2 regions of the Photobacterium sp. GB-36 genome follow, and region 1 is predicted to be linked to the other one. Evidence: predicted binding sites of a transcription regulator. Region 1 holds the regulator's gene; the other holds the start of a gene.

Region 1 (7,580 bases):
TCAGCAATGGTGTTAGCCACTAAGGTTTCATTTAAATCAAAACCTGAAACAATAAAATGCAAATTGGCTGCGGTAAATAAACGTGGCGCTTGCTCTCGACGCTCAGCTGAAATAAGAACCTCACAACCCACAATATTTTGCGCTTGGGATTGTAAACCACTGACAACATCTACTGAGCTACACCCTCCCGCCGCCATTAATACCAATTCCATTGGACTTGGAGCTTTATCCCCTCCATTACCATCCATGACTACACTATGACCGGAGCTAGATTGACCTAAAAAAGTCATATCTTCTACCCATTTTACTCGGGACTGCATCGCTTAATCCTTATTCAAACGCCCAATAATTGTCTCTAGTCTTATTGATTAAATAATGAATGTAAATCCTAATTCTCCGCCTTAATAACAACTTTTTTCCTCTCTAAAAATCGTCGTAATAATCATTACTTATCGCACCACTTAAAATTATCTCGCCGCATTGTGATCCTGTGCACAGTTATCCATATGAAATGAACGAATCTACTAGATCAATATCAAGAAAAAGGCGCAGAAAAAGGATACACTCTAACTTATTCAAGTTAGCTTGCAGCCCAGCGGCTGAATGGATACCCTATCAGTAGGCAGTTTTTTTTCTCGTGATAAAAGTTAGAAAAGAAACCAATGCTGTTGGGCAACAAATGCAGAGGAAGTTAGTAATATGGTTCCAGGTAAACCGCAAACAGATCCAACTTTAGAGTGGTTTCTTTCCCATTGTCATATTCACAAGTACCCATCGAAAAGTACGCTGATCCACGCAGGTGAGAAAGCAGAAACGTTGTACTACATTGTGAAGGGTTCTGTTGCTGTACTAATCAAGGATGAAGAAGGTAAGGAAATGATCCTTTCTTACCTAAACCAAGGTGACTTTATTGGTGAGCTTGGCTTATTCGAAGAAGATCAAGAGCGTACTGCTTGGGTTCGTGCGAAAAGTCCTTGTGAAGTAGCAGAAATTTCATTCAAAAAATTCCGTCAGTTAATTCAGGTTAACCCTGATATTCTGATGCGCTTATCTGCTCAAATGGCAAGTCGCCTACAAGTGACAAGCCAGAAAGTAGGTGATTTGGCATTCTTAGATGTTACAGGTCGTATCGCACAGACATTGCTAAATCTTGCAAAACAACCAGATGCAATGACGCACCCTGATGGCATGCAGATTAAGATCACTCGTCAAGAAATCGGTCAAATTGTTGGCTGTTCTCGTGAAACAGTGGGTCGTATTCTAAAAATGCTTGAAGAGCAGAATCTAATCTCTGCTCACGGTAAGACGATTGTTGTTTACGGTACGCGTTAATTTTTAACGTCTTTAACCGTACGAAAAAAGCCGCACACTGTTGCGGCTTTTTTATTTCTTATTGATTAATAATCCACCCCATAAATACCTTTAAAAAGTGTGTCATTAATGCCATTAATTAACTTGTATTGCTCAAATTAAATGCTAAATTCAAGCAATGAATGGACTTCATCTTTTTTTGGTTTTTATATGGATATTGAACGTTTTGCCCCGAATAGCTACACCACTGTACCTGGCGCTATCGCTCCTCAACCTACAACTATTGAGATGACAGGCTTTAGTGACCGTCGTTGTTATTTAGAACAGCAAACAGGTTTACGTCGCTGTCCTGTTGAAGACAGTGGTATTTGGGGATCTCCCCTCGATAATTAACAGATTTAAAAAAAGCAGCCAATTGGCTGCTTTTTATTGCATTGTTTACACTGTTCAAGAGTTATAAGTACTTTCAAAGATCTTATCTGCCGAAGCTTCTACAAATCCGGTATAAATCTCACCATCTGGCTGTAAATAACGTTTAGCAAACTCATAAAATCCGCCAGAGACCAACATCTCACCATCAGAAAACGTGACCATGACTTTATCAGCCATGGTTGCTGATTGCTCTAACATCACAGTAGGATCGCCTTTTACCGCACCTCCCGCCTGATTAATGTCAAAACCACTTGATTCGAGAAAATGGTTCACTTCAGAAATTTCATTAAATTGCTCAAGCTGATTAATATCAACAGTAAAATGATTAGCACCAAAACCATGCGCTGCCACCCACCCTGCATATTCACTTTCTGCATTTAAAAACTGATAACTATCACGGCTTAATTGCCATGGTTTACCTTGAGAAAGAAAAGCAGGATCAGCAAAATAAGCATCATCAACTTGATCGACAAGCTGACGTACTTCTGTTTGTAACTCTGTTGAACATAATCCTAATTGCAGTTCACTAATAAATACTTTAGGCGCAGAAGGATCGGGATGTTCAAAGTGCTCTGCATATAACTTTTTCGCTTTGAAATGATATCGACCTTTGGGTTTATAACCTACCGCAATAAATGGAGCCGCTAATCTTGCTAAACCACATTTAGGTAGTGCAAAGGTACGCAACGCAATATGATCATTTCTAAGTGGCGCATCTTCGGTAAGTAATTGCCGAATATTCAGCGCTGAAGGGCATAATCGCTGAGTATAATCTTGCCATAACGCGGTAAATAATTGTTCCATGCTGCACAATCCTTACTGTAAGTAATACAGTGAACCTATTAGTCTCAGAGTGAAATACCCGGAGATAACTGCTCAGGTAAGCATGTTGCCTCACCTTCCATTGATGCCATTGGGTAAGCACAATAATCAGCAGCGTAGTAAGCACTTGGGCGTAAATTACCAGATGCTCCTGGGCCACCAAACGGTGCATCTCCACTCGCTCCCGTTAACTGGCGATTACGATTTACAATCCCCGCGCGAATATGATCAATAAAATATTGCCATTCACTATCATCGGTTGATACAAGCCCGGCTGATAAGCCATAACGGGTGTCGTTCGCAAGACACACAGCTTGAGCAAGATCTTGATAACGCACTACCTGCAATAATGGGCCAAAGTATTCTTCATCGGGTAAATTTTCGATATTCGTAACATCAACGATCCCAGGTGTAACCACCGCCCCCTGTCCGCGCTTTGCCTCTACCAATACTTCGCCACCAAGCGATACTAATTGTCGTTGAGTTTGCACAATATTGTCTGCGGCTTGACGGGAGATTTGAGGCCCCATAAACGGCGCAGGCTCGGCAAATGGTCCATCGACCACAATCGCTTTGGTTGCTTCCACTAAAGCTGCCAACAACGCATCCCCTTCGCTACCCAAGGGTAAGTATAGTCGGCGAGCACAAGTACACCGTTGTCCTGCGCTGATAAAAGCAGATTGTAAAATGGTATAAACGGTAGCATTGAGATCACCATAAGCATTGGAGATCACCATGGGGTTATTCCCCCCCATTTCTAATGCCAGCATCTTGCCCGGTTGACCTGCAAATTGGCGATGCAGAATATGCCCAGTATTAGCACTGCCCGTAAATAATAAACCATCAATATCTTTTGAAGCGGCGAGTGCCTCTCCAGTTGGGCGGGCTCCCTGCACAAGATTAATAACCCCATCAGGTAATCCTGCTTGTTGCCAGAGTTTCATTACAACTTCAGCCGTTTTAGGCGTTAATTCAGAAGGTTTGAATACCACCGTATTACCTGCAAGCAATGCAGGTACGATGTGGCCATTGGGTAAATGACCGGGGAAATTATAGGGCCCAAATACAGCCATCACCCCTAATGGTCTATGACGTACAATCGCTGTCGTACCTGCGATATCTTTCTCGCGTTGGCCTGTCCGTTCATGATAAGCACGTAACGAAATCGCCACTTTCCCTACCATTGCTGCTGCTTCTGTTCGAGTCTCCCATAACGGTTTACCCGTTTCTTCTGCTATCGTAATGGCAATTTTTTCACTATTGTCCTTCACCAACTCGGCAAATTGTTCCACGATGGCTTGGCGCTCAACAAGGGAAGTATGACGCCATTGAAGTAACGCTGCACGCGCAGCATTCACCGCTTGCGAGACTTGCTCACTTGTCGCGGCTCGGCCTTGCCAAATCACTTCATCAGTAAAGGGGTTGAGCGATGCCATCTCATCACCTAAACCATCAACCCATTGACCCGCAATCCATTGACTCATACTTTTCTCCCCTCTTTATATTCGTAGTTTTACAGCTCAATAAAGCGCACAGGCTCACCGGTATTAACCATGAGAGTATCAGCGACCTCTTGCGTCATAACCACGGTTTGCGCTTTATCATTGATTTCCAGTGGGCTCGCAACCGCACGAAAATCAGTAAATGATGTATTCGCCACTAGGCACTGCTGTTCACTTTGATGATCGTTAATTTCAACGATATAACGCTTTGAGTGGCGAACCGTTTCAACATTACGTACATCACATTCAACCGTCGGGCCTGCATCAAAAATATCGACATAACCACGGCATGAAAAACCTTCATTTTCTAGCAAACGTAATGCAGGACGCGTGTTGTCATGAACTTGACCTATAACCGCTTGGGCTTCTTTGCTCAGTAAATTGACGTATATCGGAAGTTTAGGCATTAAGTCCGCAATAAAGCCTTTTGCTCCGATCCCCGTTAGATAGTCAGCATGAATAAAATCAATCGAGAAAAAGTTATCTTTTAGCCATTGCCAAAAAGGTGAGTTCCCTTCTGCATCGGAAACACCGCGCATTTCAGCAAATACCACATCGGCGAAACGATGACGATGCTCTGCCATCATTAAAAAGCGCGCTTTAGACAATAGACGACCATTTAAACCTTCACGCCATGGTGTACGTAAAAATAACGTGCAAAGCTCGGTATCTCCGGTGTAGTGATTACCTAATGTCAGTAACTGTACGGTATTGTGTACCCCTAATCGACGCGAGGCATGAACCACAGTACTTAGATGATAGTTATAAAAAGGGGCTTCTAAGCCAATCGCCGCTTCAATGGCTGTGGTGCCTGCTATCTCGCCGGTATCTGTATCTTCAGCGACCATCAGGTAGCCTTCATCCTCTGGGCGAACGACATGTTTGGCAAAGCTGCGCTCTGAATGAGCAATGCGGTTACGAAGCATTTCTTCGTTAACAGGTAATGAAGTAAAACCATGACCTGATTCTTCAGCGCACTGCATGAGTGCAGAATAATCATCAGCGATGATAGGACGAATAACCAGCATCGACTTCCCTCCTGATGCAGGTAGTGACTATTGTCACTAACTAGATGGATAACAATAAGTCTTATAAGATAACTGGCAGTCGTTCCTCAACTGCCAGCAGCAATGCAAAGTAGAATTACTCGGCGTTATAGAGTGTTGCGATAGCGCGTTCTAGACGAGCCATACCTTCATCCACATCGGCTTTTTCAATCACTAGCGATGGCGTAAAGCGCACAACACTCGTACCAGCAACTAGCATCATTAAGCCTTCTTTGCCAGCTTGAACAAGAATGTCACGTGCACGACCTTGCCACTCTTCTGTGAGAGACGCTCCCAGCAGTAAACCTTTACCGCGGATCTCAGCAAAAATTGGGTATTTAGCATTAATCGCTGTCAGCCCTTCACGGAACCACTGTTCACGCTCTTTCACGCCAGCTAGAACATCGGGTTTACTCACTTCATTAATTACCGCTTCTGCGACAGCGCATGCTAACGGATTACCGCCATACGTTGAACCATGAGTACCGACTTTTAAATGTTCTGCTAATGCTGTTGTGGTAAGCATTGCGCCAATTGGGAAACCACCACCCAGTGACTTAGCCGTCGTTAAAATATCAGGTGTTACACCTAAACCTTGATAAGCATAAAAATCACCGGTACGACCATTGCCAGTTTGGACTTCATCAAATATCAATAGGGCTTGGTGCTTATCACATAACTCACGCACGCCCTGAACAAACTCAACGCTCGGGCTAACCAAACCACCTTCACCTTGCAATGGCTCCATCATCACCGCACAAGTTCGCTCAGACATAATCTCAGCTAAAGCTGATAAGTCATTGTAAGGAATATGCGTTACCGCTTGAGGTTTAGGGCCAAAACCATCTGAGTAAGCTTCTTGCCCACCAACAGTAACGGTGAAAAAAGTACGACCGTGAAAGCCTTGATGAAAGGCAATAATTTGATCTTTTTCAGCACTAAACTTATCGACCGCATAACGGCGAGCCAATTTCAGTGCCGCTTCGTTAGCTTCAGCTCCCGAGTTAGCAAAAAAGACTTTGTCAGCAAAACATAACTCAGTGAGTTTTTTCGCTAAACGCAATGCAGGTTCATTAGTTAACACATTACTTAAATGCCATAACTTATCGGCTTGATCTTTTAATGCATTAACCATAATTGGATGGCAATGACCCAGACAACTCACCGCAATTCCACCGGCAAAATCGACATATTCACGATCATGTTGATCCCATACTCGCGCACCACTGCCACGTACTGGGATCTCAGCCATAGGTGAATAACAAGGTACCATTACCTCATCAAATAAATTACGTTCTACTCTTTGCTCTGTAGTCATCACATTATCCTTCTGTGTATAACGCTATAATCATAGTATTTACATTTTATTAACCTTTGCCAATAGCAGAATATTTTTTTTGCTCTTTGGCAACGATGCTTTTTTTAATAAAACTGACATAGTTATGCGTTATCTCGGCAAGTTTATTAACCAACAAAGACAAAAAGGTGTGTTTCCTATCAGGAAATGAATAGCACAGAGAAATATGCTAGTGAATAGCTTTGCAATTTCAACAAATGAGAGTTGGAAATATAAAAATAGAAGATGTGTGGTTGATATCGCGATTTTAAGACAGGAATATAATAAAAATCGCGATTTAATTCGAAATCTAGCGCTTAAGAAAGTTGGCTAATAAGGCGTGCCCTTGCTCCGTTAGAATACTCTCGGGATGAAATTGCACCCCTTCTAACGGCAATGTTTTATGAGCGATCCCCATAATTTCATCAAGTTCCCCTTCACGCTCAGTCCATGCTGTAATGTTAAAGCAATCTGGCAGCGTATCTTGTTTAACGACTAAGGAATGATAACGAGTCACTGTTAATGGATTATTTAACCCTTCAAATACACTGGTATTATTATGCTTGATCGGAGAGGTTTTACCATGCATCACTTGCCTTGCTCGTACCACATCCCCACCAAAAGCTTGTGCTAACGATTGATGACCTAAGCACACGCCTAAAATAGGCAATTTACCTGCGAAGTATTCAATGGCTTGTAGTGATATACCCGCTTCATTTGGGGTACAAGGTCCAGGAGAGATGACTAAATGGGTGGGTGCTAGCGACTCAATACCTGCGAGATCAATCTCATCATTACGGACAACCTTAACCTCAGCGCCTAACTCACAAAAGTATTGATACAGGTTATAAGTAAATGAATCATAGTTATCAATAATTAACAGCATATATCTACAGCAACCTTTTCTATTCTGCGCCCTATTGTGCAACACATCACTAGAAACGCAAACCATAAAAAAAGCAGAGCAAATGCCCTGCTTAATCTATCTATCGTTACTCGTTAGTAAGGGCGAGCAACAAAGCCTACCGCTTGGTATGCTTTTTTCAGCACTTCAGCCGCACGTGCAGAAGCTTTTTCAGCACCTTGCTTCATTACGCTATCAAGGTAAGCACGATCAGCACGAATACGATG
Region 2 (7,580 bases), on a different contig from region 1:
CTGCTACTCGATATTATATAGCGATGATTAGTCGTTAATACCTAGCTCTTTGAGTTTTCTGGTAAGGGTATTTCTTCCCCAACCTAATAATCGAGCCGCTTCTTGTTTATGACCGTGGCTATGTTGTAGCGCCGTCTCGAGTAAGATTTTTTCAAACTCAGGTAGGGCTTCTGCTAATAGGTTTTCATTACCTTGCTGCAATTCTTGCTTTGCCCATTGTTGTAGGCCTTGTTGCCAATGTTGATTCTCTTGCTGAGTTGATAAAGTGGTTTGATTATTTTCCAGTAACTCAGGGGGGAGATCGCTAGGTAAAACCTCACTGCTGCTGGCCATGACAGTAAGCCAGCGACAAATATTTTCTAGTTGGCGAACATTACCCGGCCAATCCAGTGCTGCTAGTTGTTCGGTCGTGTCAGGGTGCAGGGTTTTGACTTCGACCCCTAACTCGTTGGACGCGCGTTGCAGGAAGTGGCGCGCCAGTTGAGGGATATCTTGGCGACGATCTTTTAGAGACGGTAAATGCACCCGAATAACGTTTAAGCGGTGAAACAAATCCTCACGAAAATCACCACTTGCGACAAGACGCTCTAGGTTTTGGTGCGTTGCTGCAATAATACGGACATCGACGTTAACGGGAGAGTGTCCACCGACACGATAAAACTGCCCATCCGCTAAGACACGCAGTAAACGGGTTTGAATATCTAATGGCATATCACCGATTTCATCGAGAAACAGTGTTCCGCCGTTGGCTTGCTCAAATCGCCCCTGACGAACACTGTTGGCGCCAGTAAATGCGCCTTTCTCATGCCCAAACAGTTCTGATTCAATCAAGTCTTTGGGAATAGCGGCCATATTCAGGGCAATAAAAGCATTTTTACTGCGTGGGCTATGGCGATGTAAAGCGTGAGCGACAAGCTCTTTACCTGTGCCAGATTCGCCGTTAATTAACACCGAGATGGATGAGCGAGAAAGGCGACCAATAGCACGGAAAACTTCCTGCATAGCAGGGGCTTCACCGATAATTTCAGGTACTGCTTTTATTTCTGTTTCTGGTTGCTGTTGACGTTTCTGCTCTTGGCTATGACTAACCGCACGCTCAACCAAACTTACGGCTTCATCAATATCAAATGGCTTAGGGAGATATTCAAATGCCCCACGTTGATAGGCGTTCACAGCGGCATCTAAGTCTGAATGTGCCGTCATGATTATCACCGGTAATAGTGGGTAATCTTGTTGTAAGAGTTTTAGTAACGTTAAGCCATCTGTTCCCGGCATTTTAATATCAGAGACCAATACATCAGGGACATTACGCTCTAGCGCTTCAAGTACACTATCGGCATTGGCAAAGGTTTCACACTTCATGCCTGCTGTTATAAGTGTCTTTTCCATTACCCAGCGAATAGAGCTGTCGTCATCGACAACCCAAATTAATCCTTTGCTCATACGTTACTCTCCTATCGTTATTATTGTATTGGTAAATAGATCGTAAAGTTGGTGTGTCCTGGCCAGCTAATCACTTCAATTTTGCCGTTATGTTGGTCTATTAAGTTTTGCGAGATCGATAGCCCTAACCCTGTGCCATCAGCATTACCGGTTACCATTGGATAGAATAAGGTGTCTTGGATTTCTGCTGGGATCCCCGGACCATTATCGATAATTTCAATTTTCGCGGCGATACGGGCGTATTTGCCTTGGATCAAGGCTTGATGGGCTGTGCGAGTTTTGAGTTTAATGATCCCGCCATTTTGTTTTTTTAGAACATGAGCGGCGTTACTGACAATGTTGAGTAAGGCTTGCTCGAGTTGTTCGGTATCCATTTCAATCTCGGGCAGACTTGGATCGTAGTCGCGCTCAATCACAAGGTTATTGTCGTTTTCCAGTATGACCAGCTGACGTACTTTTTCTAATACGAGATGAATATTATCGGTCTTTCTGATGCCTGGCCGTTGCGGGCCTAATAACCTATCGACCAAATTACGTAATCGGTCGGCTTGCTCAATAATCATTTGGGTATATTCGACATAACTAGGGTCGGGTAGTGCTTTTTCAAGTAGCTGTGCAGCGCCTCTTAAGCCACCTAGTGGGTTTTTTATCTCATGAGCTAACCCTCGCACTAATTCTTTCGCTGCTTGCTGCTGAGCTAATTGAGAGAGCTCTTGGCTAATACGACGTTGTTGATCGATAGGTTTAAGCTCCAGCATCACGAAAAGATTTTTTTGCCACGAAATAGGGCTGGCATTCAAGCTGAGAAGTTGACGCTGTTCATCAATCACAAAAGCGACATCGCTATCAGCTAGGCCTTGACCACTTTGCAGTGTGGCTGCGATTAAATCGAGATCAAGAGATGAATACTGTAATAACTCTGGTAACGTAATGCCCAGCAAACGGCGCTTACTCGACGATAACAGTTGTTCTGCGGCAGGATTGACATAACGAATCGTTAAGTGCTCATCCAGTAAAATGATTGCAGTAACAAGGTTATCAATAATTATAGGGGTAAAAGCGGTAGTCACAATCAGCATCCTTGTTGATTACCTAAACCATCAATAGGCTTATTTAGGTCAAATGCACCAAATTGGTGCATCTGAGTGTAACCTGTTTATTGCTGATCGGGCACTGTTAATTGGTGAAACTGTGGATTAGCGAGGCTGTACTGGCATTGGCTTGTTCGCCTTCACTGTGGCTCGATGCAGATAAACGGTAATACTGTCTGACGATGCAATAACCTTGCCGCCTTTAACTAGTTGAATTTGTAATTGGTGGCTGCCACGATCAATGTTATCTAATGTCCAAGTGAGTTCCGTTTGAGGCTCGCCTTTCACCACGCCATCTAATACTAATTGTGCTTGGGTTTGATTGTTAAGTTTGCTGTTGGTGACCGCATGAATATTGATGATACCTTCGTTATTGCGGATGGTTTGCTCATGCATAGGCGAAACTAAACTGACGGTTGTAATGGTTTTTGCTGGCTCTTCTACCACGGTAATATCAGTGGTTTGAGTGTCAATAGTATCTGCGGTTTGTTCAATATTGCCACTGACTTCTGTCACGCTTAAAGGGTAAGCAGTGGCATCGGGGGTTTGAGGTTGATCGGTAAAGTGCACCACGCCATTTTCATCTGTCCATGAGTAGATGGTAGAGGCTTGGGCTGAACTCGCAGCGGTCCATATTAGGGTAATAAAAATTGGGCTGAGTAGATTAAAAAAACGAGAGAGTTTCATCCGTTAACTCCAAGTTTGTTTGCACGAACAAGAGTGGTCGTGAATAAGATTCATTATTGTCGTTGGTTTGCGGGTGACAACAAGATCAAAAAGGCCTGCTTGTGAAGCAGGCCTAAGTATTTAATGTTTAGTAATTAAGTGATTACTTAAACAGAGTAGTAAAGTTCAAACTCTAGTGGGTGAGTTGTCATGTTTACTTTCTCAACGTCTTGAGATTTCAGTGCGATGTAAGAATCGATGAAGTCATCAGAGAATACGCCGCCAGACGTTAGGAACTCACGGTCGTCGCTTAGTGCTTGTAATGCGCCTTGTAGCGATTCTGCAACTGTTGGGATTTCAGCTGCTTCTTCTGCTGGTAGGTCGTACAAGTCTTTATCCATCGCTTCGCCTGGGTGGATCTTGTTCTGGATACCGTCAAGGCCAGCCATTAGCATTGCAGCAAATGCTAGGTATGGGTTAGCCGCTGGATCACCGAAACGTACTTCGATACGACGTGCTTTAGGGCTTGGTACTACAGGAATACGGATAGACGCTGAACGGTTACGCGCAGAGTAAGCTAGCATTACTGGAGCTTCAAAGCCTGGAACTAGACGCTTGTATGAGTTCGTAGCAGGGTTAGCAAATGCGTTGATTGCACGCGCATGCTTGATGATACCACCGATGTAGTAAAGTGCCATTTCAGAAAGGCCGCCGTACTTATCACCAGAGAATAGGTTTACACCATCTTTTGCTAGTGATTGGTGAACGTGCATACCAGAACCGTTATCACCTACTAGTGGCTTAGGCATAAAGGTTGCTGTTTTACCGAATGCGTGTGCAACGTTATGAACAACATACTTGTAGATCTGAATTTCATCCGCTTTTGTTGTTAGCGTGTTGAAACGTGTTGCGATTTCGTTTTGACCTGCTGTTGCTACTTCGTGGTGGTGAGCTTCAACAACTAGACCCATTTCTTCCATGATTAAACACATAGCAGAACGGATGTCTTGTGATGAATCAACAGGTGCTACTGGGAAGTAACCGCCTTTAACACCTGGACGGTGACCTTTGTTACCGCCTTCGAAATCAGAACCGGTATTCCATGCAGCTTCTACGTCATCAATTTTGAAGAAAGAGCCAGACATGTCAGTGTTAAACTTAACATCGTCAAATAGGAAGAATTCTGGCTCAGGGCCGATAAGAACAGTGTCTGCGATACCTGTTGAACGCATGAACTCTTCTGCACGCTTCGCGATAGAGCGAGGATCACGGTCGTAACCTTGCATTGTTGCTGGCTCTAAAATATCACAACGGATATTTAGCGTAGCGTCTTCAGTGAATGGGTCTAGTACCGCGCTTGATGCGTCAGGCATCATTACCATGTCTGATTCGTTGATACCCTTCCAACCTGCAACTGAAGAGCCATCAAACATTTTACCTTCTTCGAAGAAATCAGCATCAATTTGATGAGATGGGATCGAGATATGCTGTTCTTTACCTTTTGTATCGGTAAAACGTAGGTCAATAAACTTAACTTCATTTTCCTGGATCAGCGCTAGTACGTTTTCTACTGACATCTTGAGTAACCTCCGGTGTTATATAAGGGCATGGCCGCAAATCTAGTGTTGCTCATTTCTGAGAATGAGCAGTTCTGAATGTTCTTAAGCGAAAACCATGCCAATTTTTAAAAGCTTTAAGAATGCGGTTTTTACGCATTGCTAAAGCTTAATTAATCCATTTTTGCACTATCTTGATGCATTGGTGCACCATTTTGGTGCGGCAATGTGTCATTAACAATAATAGAACATGCTTACTATCGCGATGTTAAAAATTATTGTCAATTCATAATCTCCTTAAAAAAGAGTTTTTATTATTAAAGGAGAACTGTGTACCTCTAATGATGTTTTTATCCGTAGGGAGTGAGAAAACAGGGTTAAGTGGGGATTTATGGTCTGAATAGAAGGGTTCAAAAAAATAAAATCAGGCCAAAAAGCGAGTAAAAATGCGGCTCTAGAGCATGGTCATAAAAAAGCTGGTGATATAAATCACATATTTCGTGGGTTTTGGCGTAAAATCTGTTAAATTATGAGCCGTTTTTTTAATCAAGTAGCCTCTAGTGAAGATGCTGCATGTTCTGAGTGAATGTGAAACTAATGTCTAATCAATCGATCGATAAATTAAGAAATATCGCAATTATTGCTCACGTTGACCATGGTAAAACTACCTTGGTTGATAAACTTCTACAGCAGTCTGGCACGTTAGAGGGTCGCGGCGAAGCCGAAGAACGTGTGATGGATTCTAACGATATCGAGAAAGAGCGTGGCATTACCATTCTTGCTAAGAACACAGCAATCAACTGGAATGACTACCGCATCAACATCGTAGATACCCCTGGACACGCCGATTTCGGTGGTGAAGTAGAGCGTATCATGTCTATGGTTGACTCTGTATTGCTTATCGTTGATGCAGTTGACGGCCCGATGCCTCAAACTCGTTTCGTAACGCAAAAAGCGTTTGCATACGGTCTTAAGCCAATCGTTGTTATCAACAAGATTGACCGTCCAGGTGCACGTCCTGAGTGGGTTATGGATCAAGTATTTGACCTATTCGATAACCTTGGTGCAACTGACGAACAACTAGACTTCCAAGTGGTTTACGCATCAGCACTAAACGGTTGGGCAACACTAGAAGAAGGCGAAACTGGCGAGAACATGGAACCATTGTTCCAATCTATCGTTGATAACGTTGCAGCGCCTTCAGTAGATGTTGATGGCCCACTACAGATGCAAATCTCTCAGCTAGATTACAGCTCTTACGTTGGTGTTATCGGTGTTGCGCGTATTACTCGTGGTACAGTGAAAGCTAACCAACAAGTCACTATCGTAAGTGCTGACGGTTCTAAGCGTAACGGTAAAGTAGGTACAGTTCTAGGTTACCTAGGTCTTGAGCGTCATGAAGTTGAAGAAGCGAAAGCGGGCGACATCATTGCAATCACAGGTCTTGGCGAGCTTAAGATTTCTGACACTATTTGTGATCAGAACTGTGTTGAAGCGCTAACGCCTCTTTCTGTTGATGAGCCAACAGTTACTATGACTTTCCAAGTAAACAACTCTCCGTTTGCTGGTAAAGAAGGTAAGTTCGTTACTTCACGTAACATCCTAGAGCGTCTTCAAAAAGAACTAGTACACAACGTTGCACTACGTGTTGAAGAAACAGCTGACCCAGATAAATTCCGCGTATCAGGCCGTGGTGAACTTCACCTATCTATCCTGATCGAAAATATGCGTCGTGAAGGCTACGAGCTAGCAGTATCACGTCCAGAAGTTATCATCAAAGAAGAAGACGGCCAGCTAATGGAACCGTTTGAAACTGTGACAATCGACGTGGTGGAAGAGCACCAAGGCGGTATCATGGAAAATATCGGTCTTCGTAAAGGTGAGCTAACTGATATGGCACCAGATGGTAAAGGCCGTGTTCGCATGGACTTCATGATGCCTTCTCGTGGTCTTATCGGTTTCCAAACTGAGTTCATGACACTGACTTCAGGTTCAGGTCTTCTTTACCATACGTTTGATCACTACGGTCCTCACAAGGGCGGTACTATCGGTCAACGTAACAACGGTGTATTGATTTCTAACGCAACAGGTAAAGCACTGACTTATGCATTGTTTAACCTACAAGAGCGTGGTCGTCTATTTGCTGAGCACGCAGACGAAGTTTACGAAGGTCAGATCATCGGTATTCATAACCGTTCTAACGACCTTACAGTTAACTGCCTGAAAGGTAAGCAGCTTACAAACGTTCGTGCTTCTGGTACTGACGAAGCGCAAACTCTTTCTCCTGCTATCAAGTACACACTTGAGCAAGCACTAGAATTCATCGATAACGATGAACTAGTAGAAGTGACACCTTTAAGCATCCGTATTCGTAAGAAACTTCTTACTGAAAACGATCGTAAGCGTGCTGGTCGTACAAAGTAATTACTGATTAATTTCATTAGTTATTAAGCAATCCCTCGGTTGGTAACAATCGGGGGATTGTTGTATCTGAAAGGGTGGAAATATGGGGGGATTGTGGCGAATGGCTGAAGATAAGTGTCGGACTGGGACATTAGGGGAAAGCAATGGTGAGCCGCTGGCGCTGACTCACCTTGTCGATAGCTTATTTCTTTAGATGACCAATAAAGCGGTTAGATTCTGCAATAGCGCTGTTCATATCGCGGATTGCTTGTTGGATCTCGCGTTGCAGTGAGTTGAACTCACCTTGTAGTGAGCCAATGGCGGCAGCATTTAGGTTATGCTTTAGGTATAATGTGTTATCACGCAAAGTATCTAACACCGGCTCCATTTTTTGCTCTGCACGTTTCATCGCAGATAGCAT

The links. The regulator CRP, encoded in region 1, controls carbon source genes, mostly activating them, when cyclic AMP is high. The targets are predictions, from matches to a motif close to TGTGANNNNNNTCACA.
Region 2: typA (translational GTPase TypA) is a predicted target of CRP. The motif match lies at 5,235-5,250, and genes of this name have one in related genera.

Annotation. Positions count from the first base shown of each region.
Region 1 is NZ_PYNY01000008.1:18,192-25,771, forward strand. It holds gene C9J46_RS09530 (OsmC family protein) at 1-320, opposite strand, end outside; gene crp (cAMP-activated global transcriptional regulator CRP) at 700-1,332, shown strand; gene C9J46_RS09540 (hypothetical protein) at 1,522-1,704, shown strand; gene C9J46_RS09545 (DUF1338 domain-containing protein) at 1,759-2,547, opposite strand; gene astD (succinylglutamate-semialdehyde dehydrogenase) at 2,592-4,049, opposite strand; gene astA (arginine N-succinyltransferase) at 4,079-5,095, opposite strand; gene C9J46_RS09560 (aspartate aminotransferase family protein) at 5,211-6,431, opposite strand; gene C9J46_RS09565 (aminodeoxychorismate/anthranilate synthase component II) at 6,760-7,335, opposite strand; gene trpS (tryptophan--tRNA ligase) at 7,449-7,580, opposite strand, start outside.
Region 2 is NZ_PYNY01000017.1:29,852-37,431, reverse strand. It holds gene glnG (nitrogen regulation protein NR(I)) at 28-1,443, opposite strand; gene glnL (nitrogen regulation protein NR(II)) at 1,464-2,513, opposite strand; gene C9J46_RS14705 (DUF4124 domain-containing protein) at 2,640-3,221, opposite strand; gene glnA (glutamate--ammonia ligase) at 3,368-4,777, opposite strand; gene typA (translational GTPase TypA) at 5,354-7,180, shown strand; gene C9J46_RS14690 (DUF2959 domain-containing protein) at 7,362-7,580, opposite strand, start outside.